Regions from separate parts of the Paenibacillus sp. XP01 genome, predicted to be linked through region 1. Evidence: riboswitches for the same ligand, from Rfam matches in the RefSeq annotation. Region 1 holds a riboswitch; the other holds the start of a gene.

Region 1 (5,338 bases):
ACTTCAAGATCGGCTACGCTTCTGCAGCGGGAGTGATATTGCTCCTTGTCGTTGGTTTGCTGACGCTAGTTTACTTCAAGCTGCTGAGCCGCAAGGTTCACTACCAATAGAAAGGAGGAGGGAAATATCATGGCAACGAAGTCATGGCTGCGTATCCTGAATGTTACTGCCACGGTCGCATTGGTTGCGATTTTTGCAGTCCCTTTTCTATGGATGATCTCGACCTCATTGAAGTCTTACCCGGAAACGGTGATCTTTCCACCCAAATGGATTCCGTCCAAGATCATGTGGAGCAATTTCCAAGCGGCGTGGGAATCGGGGCCTTTTTTGAAATATTTAATGAACAGCGTTATCGTATCGGTCAGTATACTCCTGCTTCAATTCACAACCATTATATTGGCAGCTTATGCGTTCGCAAGATACTCCTTCAAAGGAGACAAGCTGTTATTCGGGATCACGATGGTGACCTTGATGATTCCTGGTCAGCTTATTTTCCTGCCGGTGTATTTGCTGCTGAGCAAGTGGGGACTCATTAACCATTTGCTGGCACTCATTCTTCCTTTCTCCTCCAGCGCCTTCGGCATATTCATGCTCAGGCAGTCGTTCAAGCAGGTGCAGGAAGAGCTTATTGAAGCGGCGCGACTGGATCAAGCCCCGGAATGGAAGATCATTCTCAAGATTATGGTGCCCTTGGCACGGCCAACCTTGGTGACCTTTGCATTGTTCAGCTTTATTGCACACTGGAATGATTATTTCTGGCCGCTCGTCATGACCACCTCCGATGCTGCAAGAACGCTGCCGATCGGAATCTCCAAGCTGCGCGAGGTCGACGGAGGAGCCGCCTGGCACATTTTGATGGCTGGAAACATGATACTGGTCGTTCCGATCCTTATCGTTTTCTTATTCGGACAACGTCAAATTATTAAAGCATTTGTTTATTCGGGCGTAAAATAATCAGGTTCATAGGAGGACTTATCCATGAAAAAATTTGGTTCTATGATGTTAGCGGCAACGCTTGCGCTTGCTTTGACGGCTTGCGGCGATTCCAACTCCGCTGGTTCAACCGATACGGCTGCTTCAGGTAACAGTTCCAATGGTACGGCCAATAAACCGGTCGAGATTACATATTGGTACTCTTGGGGTGACAAGATCGCCGAGAACAATGAGAACTTGGTGAAAATGTTTAATGAATCCCAGGATGAAGTGATCGTAAAGGCGGAATACCAGGGATCGTATGCAGACCAGCATTCCAAGGCTCAGGCGGCTTTTGCAGCGGGCAATGCCCCCGAAGTTTGGCAAAATGAAATTGCTTCCGTTGGGGTGTTCGCCGAATCCGGCATGACGCAGGAATTGACCTCTTTTGTTGAGAAAGACAAGCTCGATACGGAAGATTTCATTCCAGGACTCATGGGGAATTCCTATGTGAATGGCAAACTGTATGCTCTTCCTTATTTGCGCAGTACGCCGATTCTGTATTTGAACCGGACGATGCTGAAGGAGGCGGGACTTGATCCTGCCGGACCGAAGAATTGGACCGAGTTTGAAGATTATGCACGCAAGCTGACGGTGAAGGATGAGCGTTATGGCATCTCGATGCCTGTCGACATTTGGTTCTACGAAGCTTTTGTAAGGCAGAGTGGAGGAACGATGGTCAGCGAGGATGGAAAAAGTGCGGCATTCAATAATGAAACCGGGATTGCGCCCGTAAAGCTGTGGTTGAAGATGAAGGATGAAGGCATTATGAACATCGGCACGACCGATGATGCGGGTACGCAAGCCAAGACGGATTTCCACAATCAACGTTCTGCGATGCTGTTCTCCTCAACCGCGGACTTGACCAATAATATGAAGGTTGCCGAGGAGCAGGGCTTTGAACTCGGAACGACATTTATGCCTGCCAATGATACGTATGGAGTGCCGACAGGCGGTGCCAATCTGGTTATGACATCGGGTCTGTCCCCGGAAAAGCAGGAGGCGGCGTGGAAGTTCATTAAATGGATGACCTCCAAAGAGCAAACGATTTATGCAAGCTCCTTTACGGGATATTTACCCAGCCGAATCAGTGCCGTGGAAAGCGATGAGATGAAGAAGCTTTATGAGGAAAAGCCGCTGTTCAAGGTGGCGGTAGACCAACTGGAATATGCGGGTCCGCGTCCAATGCAGAAGGTTTATCCGGAAATTGGGGAGATCATCAAGGATGAAATTCTTCGCGCGGTTGTGGATTCGTCCGTTACGCCAGAGGCAGCCATAGCTGAAGCAGCGAAGAAAGCCGATGCCTTGTTAAACAAGTAGCTCGGTATCCTAAACACAAAAGGAAAGGGAAGGACTGGGACCATTTCATTTATTTACAATAGTGAAAGAGGTCATGTATACTTAGAGCTAAATATCCGGTATGTGCGACTGGCGTAAACGTGGAGTGAACCACAAGGAAGCACATATTTTATATGCCGTACGCCTGGGCAAAGTGTTTGATCTTTTTGATCGAACACTTTATTTATTTTAAGGAAATGAAAGGAATGGTGGCGGCGATGAAAATGGCGTTTGTATTATTTGATGGAATGACAAGCATGGATTTGGCTGGATTTTATGAAGCGGTGACTTGGCTGGCGATTCTGAAAGCGAAGGAAAACGTATCTTGGACATTCTGTGCAGACAAGGATGAAATTTCAGATGACCGGGGGCTGAAAATGAAATCCGATGCGGTATTGCCTGATCTAGGTGATTTTGATCTGGTCTTTTTCCCTGGTGGCCGATCCACGAGAACGCTTCGATTTGATGAGGATTTCATGCGCTGGGTTCGCACGGCAGAGAACGTGCCCTATAAGATTTCGATTTGTACCGGGGCTTTGCTATTGGGAGCAGCCGGTTTCCTGCATGGAAAAAAGGCTACGACCAACTCGTCAGCTTATGATTTACTGGCTCCCTATTGTGCGGAAGTCGTTGCTGCGCGTGTAGTGCGTGACGGTAACACGGTAACCGGTGCGGGAGTTACAGCTTCCATTGACCTTGGGTTATACGTCGTCGAGATGTTGACGTCCACGGAGACCGTTCTTCAAGTCCAGCAAAAGCTGGAGTATCCATTTTACGAAGCTGGTAACCTAAGCGATGTCTATAAGCCGAATTTGCGATAGAGGGATCATATACAAATATTTTGCATGTATCGGGTGCATTGAGGAGATAACACTTATATAATGAATTGAAGATAAAAGATTGCGAGGTAGAACAGATGATTGCAAAGACAGAAGAAGACATCAATGGGTTGAAGGAAATTGGAAAAATTGTTGCCTCTATTCGAGATGAATTGGTACAACGAACGATTCCTGGCATAACGACGAAAGAGCTTGATGATATTGCCGGAGAGCTTTTTGCCAGAGAAGGCGCAGTTTCAGCTCCAAAAAGTGAATATGATTTCCCTGGTTATACTTGTATCAGCGTTAATGAAGAAGTGGCACATGGTATTCCGGGAGATCGGGTTATCCAAGAAGGGGATCTGGTAAACATCGATGTTTCCGGCTCAAAAAACAGTTATTTCGCGGATACGGGAATCTCGTTTGTCGTAGGCAAAGGTGAAGAAGTGTTAACGAAATTATGCGAAGCTGCTAAGCAAGCATTTGAAGCAGGACTTAAGAAAGCAAAACCTGGTTCCAAAAAAAGCGGGATCGGAAAAGCGGTATTCCAAACAGCCAAACAGCATGGATTCACGGTGATCAAAAATCTTACAGGGCATGGCATTGGACACACCATCCACGAAGCACCTGACCATATTTATAATTATAATGATCTATCGGATGATGAATTATTAAAGGAAGGCATGGTTATTGCATTCGAACCTTTTATCTCTACCTTGGAAGAGGAAGTATTCCAAAAAGATGATGGCTGGACCTTTGCTACGGCCAAGAGCTCTGTGGCACAATTGGAACATACGATAATCCTTACCAAAAATGGTCCGATGATTATCACGCTTTGAACGATTGGTGAAACCTTTCACGGATAATTGACTTCATTTCAATGGTAATTATCATGAAAAATAGGAATACCCTAATAATGGGTTCAAGTCGCTGTAATAGCGACTTTTTTTATTTTGTGGGACGAAAGGAAGTAAATGCTGCATAGATCGAGACATCGAAAGGAGTTGGTTTCCATTTCGATCCAGGGATCGTGAAATGGGTTATAGCAAGATTGATGGTCGTATTCATTCAACATGGAGGCGAAAAAAAGGAGGACTAGGATGAAACCATTTCACTTTATGGAGAAACGATTGGTGAAAAAGGTACTTGGTTTGTTCTTAGTGATTGTAATGCTGGCCAGCATTGGCGTAATGCCTGCTTCGAAAGTTCAGGCAGCGGGAACTACGGTGACCTCGATGGATTACTTTTCGCCCGCAGATGGACCTGTAATCTCCAAATCAGGGGTTGGCAAAGCCAGCTACGGATTCGTCATGCCTAAATTCAACGGAGGCTCGGCGACGTGGAACGATGTTTACAATGACGTCGGTGTCAATGTGAAAGTAGGCAGCAGCTGGGTGGATATTGATCAAGCCGGCGGTTATATCTATAACCAAAACTGGGGGCACTGGGCCGATGGAGGCTTTAACGGCTATTGGTTCACGGTCTCGGCAACCACCGATATTCAACTATACTCCAAAGCAAATGGCGTTACACTTGAATATCGGCTTGTTTTTCAAAATATAAACAAAACGACCATCACGGCGATGCATCCGACACAGGGGCCGCAAATAACGGCAGGCTTCACAGGCGGCGCGGGATTTACATATCCGACGTTCAACAATGATCCGGCGGTAACTTATGAAGCCGTTGCCGAGGATTTGAAGGTATATGTAAAACCTGTAAACAGCAGCACATGGATCGATATCGACAATAATGCAGCCAGCGGCTGGATCTATGATCATAACTTTGGCCAATTTACCGACGGCGGAGGAGGGTACTGGTTTAACGTTACGGAGTCGATCAATGTCAAATTACAATCCAAAACTTCTTCGGCTAACGTGGTCTATACCATTATCTTTAATGAACCCGTACGTCATTCTTATGTGATTACGCCCTATGAAGGAACAACGTTTACGGCAGATGCGAATGGCTCTATCGGCATACCGCTTCCCAAAATTGATGGAGGTGCGCCAATTGCCAAAGAGCTGGGTAATTTCGTATACCAGATTAATATCAATGGGCAATGGGTGGATTTGAGTAATTCCAGTCAGAGCAAGTTTGCATACTCCGGTAATGGCTACAATAATATGTCTGATGCCAACCAGTGGGGATATTGGAGCGATTATATCTATGGCCTGTGGTTTCAACCGATTCAGGTGGATATGCAGATT
Region 2 (5,338 bases), 2.3 Mb from region 1:
ATTCTAGTATTTCAGGTCAGTGTACAGCGGGAATTTGTCGGTCAGCTTCGTTACTTCGCTGCGCGCTTCATCCAGAATCGCTGTATCTTTCGGGTTTTTCAACGTTTTGGCAATGATTTTACCGATCGCAACCATCGCTTCCTCATCCATGCCGCGCGACGTTGCCGCAGGCGTACCGATCCGGATGCCGCTTGTGATGAACGGGCTGGTCGGATCGAAAGGAATGGCGTTTTTGTTGACGGTGATACCAATGGAATCGAGCACATGCTCCGCGTCTTTACCAGTAATGTTCACGCTGCGAGTGTCGATGAGCATCAAGTGGTTGTCCGTACCGCCGGAAACGATGTTCAAGCCTTCGCTGATGAGCGTTTCAGCCAGAACTTGCGCATTTTTCACGACGTTTTGAGCATATGTTTTGAAAGAAGGCTGCAATGCTTCGCCAAGGGCTACCGCTTTGGATGCGATGACGTGCATCAGCGGCCCGCCTTGGGAACCAGGGAATACGGCTTTGTCGATCGCCGCTGCCCACGATTTGCGGCACAGAATCATACCGCCGCGAGGTCCGCGCAGCGTTTTGTGCGTCGTTGTCGTTACGAAATGAGCATGCGGAACCGGGCTTGGATGCAATCCGGCAGCCACAAGGCCAGCGATGTGAGCCATGTCGACCATGAACAACGCGCCTACATCATTGGCGATGGCGGCAAGCTTTTCGAAATCGATCGTGCGCGGATATGCACTTGCACCGGCAACGATCAGGCGGGGACGATGTTTGAATGCCGCTTTGCGAACTTCGTCGTAATCAATCATGAACGTGTCTTCCTGTACGCCGTAAGCCACGAAATTGTACAACAGACCGGATGCATTGACCGGGCTGCCGTGCGTCAAGTGTCCGCCATGGGCCAGGTTCATGCCGAGCACGGTGTCACCTGGTTTCAGCGCTGCCAAATATACCGCCATGTTCGCTTGTGCACCGGAATGGGGCTGTACGTTAACATGCTCCGCACCAAACAGCTCTTTTGCGCGATCGCGCGCGATATCCTCAACGATATCCACGTGTTCGCATCCGCCATAGTAGCGTTTGCCCGGATATCCTTCGGCATATTTGTTCGTCAGTACAGAACCCATCGCTTCAATTACCGCTTCGCTGACGATGTTCTCGGATGCGATCAGCTCGATGTTGTTGCGTTGACGTTTCAATTCGAGATTCATCGCTTCCAGTACTGCCGGGTCACTCTTGCGCAATTGTTCCATGATTAAATTCCTCCCGTTTATAAATGAAGTTAGTCAGTCACAAAATGTTGAATCAAGCTCTTCGTCCAAACGATACACCGCGCGTTCCCCGCCGATGAGTTTGGGCCGGGTCAACGCGGCCGTTACCCGCGCTTCGCCGATATAGCGAAGAGTCGTGCGAAAAGGTACTGCAACATGGCGCAAATGCATGCCAATCATCGTTTCTCCGATGTCCACCCCCGCATGGGCCTGCACATGTTCAGCCAGACATGGTTTCGCCAGCGAGCGATAGGCCGCGGCTGCCATGGAGCCGCCTGCCTTTGGCACCGGAACGGCTCCCACCTCGGTCAATCCAAGGCGCGTCAACACCGAACGTTCCATGACCAGAGCACGATTCAAATGCTCGCAGCACTGAAACGCCGTGTCGAAACCGAATTCCTGTTGTACCTCGCGAATACCGTCAAGCAGCTGCTGGGCAACTTCAAAGGCACCGCCCGTACCAATCCGTTTGCCTGCAACCTCGCTTGTGCTGGTACCGATCACCACGATCTGCCCAGGCCCAAGCTTGCCCGCAATCGCCAGTTCACGCAACACCGCTGCGGTCTGCTCCTGCAATCCGGGTTGATGCGAATCCAACTCCGTTGTCATCCTATCGCCTCCCGATTAAATCATGCCCTTCTTCCTCTGGATTGTCTCGCATGCATGCGTGGCATTTCAGGTACCATTATAGCGAATAAACGGACGAAATACGAAAAAAGAGCAGTCTGCGGGTATCGCAGAATTGCTCTTTTGCCCAGGCGACCGGCCGTTTGTTCTGGTGCTCCACCGTGGTTAAACCCACTTTTGTCGCCAGTTACACCAGATCCCTGTTTTCCATTTCATCATAAATCAACCCGCGCTTAAAATCAACGGGAAATTTACACTCGATGTCCTGTTTGACAATGTCATCCCATCTTGACGAACAACAGCCTTATGCTCTGCAGACGCTATTCCAGTTTGTCCAGCAATCGGTCCAGCGCGGTGCGAATTTCAGCTGCGGCCACATTGTAATCATCCCGGCTCCCGCCGAACGGGTCGGAGATGTCAAAGCTCGGGATACGTTGACGAATCTCGATGGCACGCTCGCGCTCGTCTGCTGAAATTTCCTGGCCGAGCGCTCGTTTCATCTCCAGCGTGGCGAACAGGCTGTCCAGTTCCTGCAAGTCGTTCATAACCTGTTCATCGTCTTCCACGTACTCTTTCAGCGTATACGTTTTGTGGACCGAGTCTGGAAACACTTGAATAACATGCTGCTTGTGCCCTCTGGTCAGCGTAAGCACAAGATCCGCCCATTCGATCAGATCGGCATTCAGCTGCGTGGAGTGTTCGGGGCCGCGGACGTCATGATCCCGCAAAACCGCTTCCGCATGATGGGAAATCGGCATACCCGTCGTCGCCGCAACCCCGGCGGAACGCACCTCCACCTCGATCCCCCGATCGGCTGCCAGCTTGCGCATCAGTCCTTCAGCCATGGGGCTGCGGCATGTATTTCCGGTGCATACAAACAAAATATGTTTCATCGTGCAAGCCTCCCCATTTAAAATGATGTCCATATATGAATAACGCCATAAATCCCGTAAAAAACGCTAACGAAGCGTTTTTTTGCACAGGCGAACTTCGTTTAACCGTTTGTTGCTTGAAATATCGGCTTTCACATGCAGTACTCGGATGCTTTATGAAACTATGGACCAAGCATCCATCGATATATTTTCATATTCGAATAAACCGGACCCGTTCTATCGATGCTTTCTTGCTATTATAGGATGGTTAAGCCCTGTTGAAAACATGTACACCGCACAACGTTCAGAAAATAAAGAGCAGCCCGAAAGCTAACAAGATCGCTCCCCCGACAGCCTCGCCGTAATCGCCAAGATTTTGACTGACACGCCGTCCGAGCAAAAGGCCCATGATGGACATCACGCCGCCGCAAATCCCGAATGCCAGCACGGTGAGCAACAAATTGCTGCTAAACATGCCCAGCGATACCCCAACCGAGAACGAGTCTATGCTTACGCTGAACGAGAATAACGTGACCCCCAGCATGGTACGGTGATCAACCAGCTTGGTATCCCCTTCGCGAAAGGCGTTCCAAATCATATGCCCACCTAGCAAGATAAGCAAACCACCCGCCGCATATGTCGTGATATCCCCCAACAGGGCACTGACGTATTTGCCCGTCACCATGCCGATCAATGGCATGATGACGTGAAACAAGGCCGTCACCGTGCTGATCTTCAGCACATCCCGCAACCGTATGCCTTTCATGCCGATGCCGATCCCCAGAGAAAAGGCATCCAGCCCAAGAGCCACAGCCATGATCAAAATGGTTACCAGCTGCCCCACATGGGCAGATACATCCCACATTCCCATTCCCCCATGTCCCGTAAAGATTCTTGTACACGATATGCGGACAAGGCCATAAACATGACCAGGGATAATAAGAGGCTGCCGGAAACCCGGCAGCGTCGGGCCAAACGATTCGCTTTATCGCCGTTCGGGCAAGGAATGGGCGGATGGAGGATGTAATCAGGGTGCTGACGAACATCAGCAGTCTTATTTCATCAAAATGATGACCGTTCCAATTCTAACGAGCTTCAGTAACGTTATTTCGCTGAAAGTGGCCTTCTACACGCCATTTCATATCCCGTAGCGTGCCTCAGGTTCGCTGCACAATCACGAGCGCTATTTCGCGCCAAATAACGTGACCAGGGTTCGTTAGAGCTGGACGGGACGTAACGGGGTGCGGCAGACCGACCGGGCAGGCGCAGAACAAAGCGTAGTGCATGCCCTGTAAGCACGGGCGAGGTCGAGGCGACTGGAGGTGATGCGTCTGACCGGGCATGCTGCGGTGGAGCCGCGAAAGCGCGGTGCGGCGCACCCGAGCATAGCGCCGCGGGCCGCTCCCGGCGGGTCATCCGACCTGAATCAGTCGGTGGCTCGCCGCCTTGAGCAGCCGATTCATGACGGCTGCGCCAAGCCCTTCGCGCGAGCAGGCTTCCGCCACAATATACGTGGCGCCCTGCTCATCGCAGCTGCGCAGCGCGGCGTACAGCCTGCGCGCAGCTTCCTCCAGCTCGCTGGCTTCGCCCAGCGAGAACACTGCGTCGGCGCGGTACTGCTCCGCGTGCTCGGCGAACGCCAGCACTGCGGTGCGCTCCCCGCGCTGCGCCGCCTCCGCGAGGGCGGCGCCGATCCAGGCCGCCACCGCATCAGGCGGCCCCTCCACCACGCACAGCGCGCCAACGGGCGCATAGTGCGTGTACTTCACGCCCGGCGAGCGCGGCGCCGGGCGATCGTCGCCGCCGGGCCCTTCGGCCAGCAGGCCCGGGTCCGTGGCGACGCGGGCGGCCACGGCGGACAGCTGCTCCGCCGTGATGCCGCCAGGGCGCAGGATGGTGACGGTACCGTCGTCACCGGCCTGCACCACCGTGGACTCGACGCCCACCCCTGTGGGGCCGCCGTCCACAATGCCGCCGATGCGGCCAGCCAGGTCCTCGCGCACATGTGACGCGAGCGTAGGGCTTGGCCGCCCCGAGCGGTTGGCGCTTGGCGCGGCGACCGGGCAATCCGCCGCCGCGATCAGCTGCAGCGCAACCGGATGGTCCGGCATGCGCACGCCCACTGTATCCAATCCGGCGGTGACGCGAGGCGATACCGCGCCTTCTCTAACAGGCAGCACCAGCGTAAGCGGTCCAGGCCAAAACGCATCCATCAGCGCTTCCGCAGTGGCATTGACCTCCGTCACCAGCGGATCCAGCTGGTCCCGGCGGGCAATATGCACGATCAGCGGGTTGTCGGAAGGCCGGCCCTTGGCGGCGAATACGGCTTCCACCGCTGCCGTGCTGCGCGCATCTGCACCGAGACCGTACACCGTTTCGGTCGGGAAGGCAACGGTTTCCCCTTGACGTAGGCAGGCTGCGGCAGCCTGCAAGTCGGCGAGCGCCTGCTGCCTTGCAGAAGCGCTCTCCCTTTTTCCATCCCCATCTTCCGGGTTGATCAGCACCTTCACGTCCCAAATGACCGTATCCTTCATCGGCTGGCCTTGTTGAAAACCAACGCCCGCCTCTCC

The links. A riboswitch is a leader RNA that binds a small molecule or an ion and turns the genes downstream of it on or off. The one in region 1 is predicted to bind ZMP and ZTP.
Region 2: it holds a riboswitch for ZMP and ZTP, as region 1 does, so the genes downstream of both, SNR34_RS28550 (TIGR01440 family protein) here and SNR34_RS18075 (DJ-1/PfpI family protein) in region 1, are expected to answer to the same signal.

The regions. Positions count from the first base shown of each region.
Region 1 covers NZ_CP139481.1:4,015,217-4,020,554, reverse strand. Annotated here, with positions in the region: gene SNR34_RS18090 (carbohydrate ABC transporter permease) at 1-110, shown strand, start outside; gene SNR34_RS18085 (carbohydrate ABC transporter permease) at 130-954, shown strand; gene SNR34_RS18080 (ABC transporter substrate-binding protein) at 979-2,292, shown strand; ZMP/ZTP riboswitch at 2,387-2,468, shown strand; gene SNR34_RS18075 (DJ-1/PfpI family protein) at 2,529-3,131, shown strand; gene map (type I methionyl aminopeptidase) at 3,227-3,967, shown strand; gene SNR34_RS18065 (glycoside hydrolase family 16 protein) at 4,229-5,338, shown strand, end outside.
Region 2 covers NZ_CP139481.1:6,322,678-6,328,015, forward strand. Annotated here, with positions in the region: gene SNR34_RS28545 (serine hydroxymethyltransferase) at 4-1,254, opposite strand; gene SNR34_RS28550 (TIGR01440 family protein) at 1,285-1,878, opposite strand; ZMP/ZTP riboswitch at 2,015-2,097, opposite strand; gene SNR34_RS28555 (low molecular weight protein arginine phosphatase) at 2,217-2,789, opposite strand; gene SNR34_RS28560 (manganese efflux pump MntP) at 3,073-3,633, opposite strand; gene SNR34_RS28565 (L-threonylcarbamoyladenylate synthase) at 4,181-5,302, opposite strand.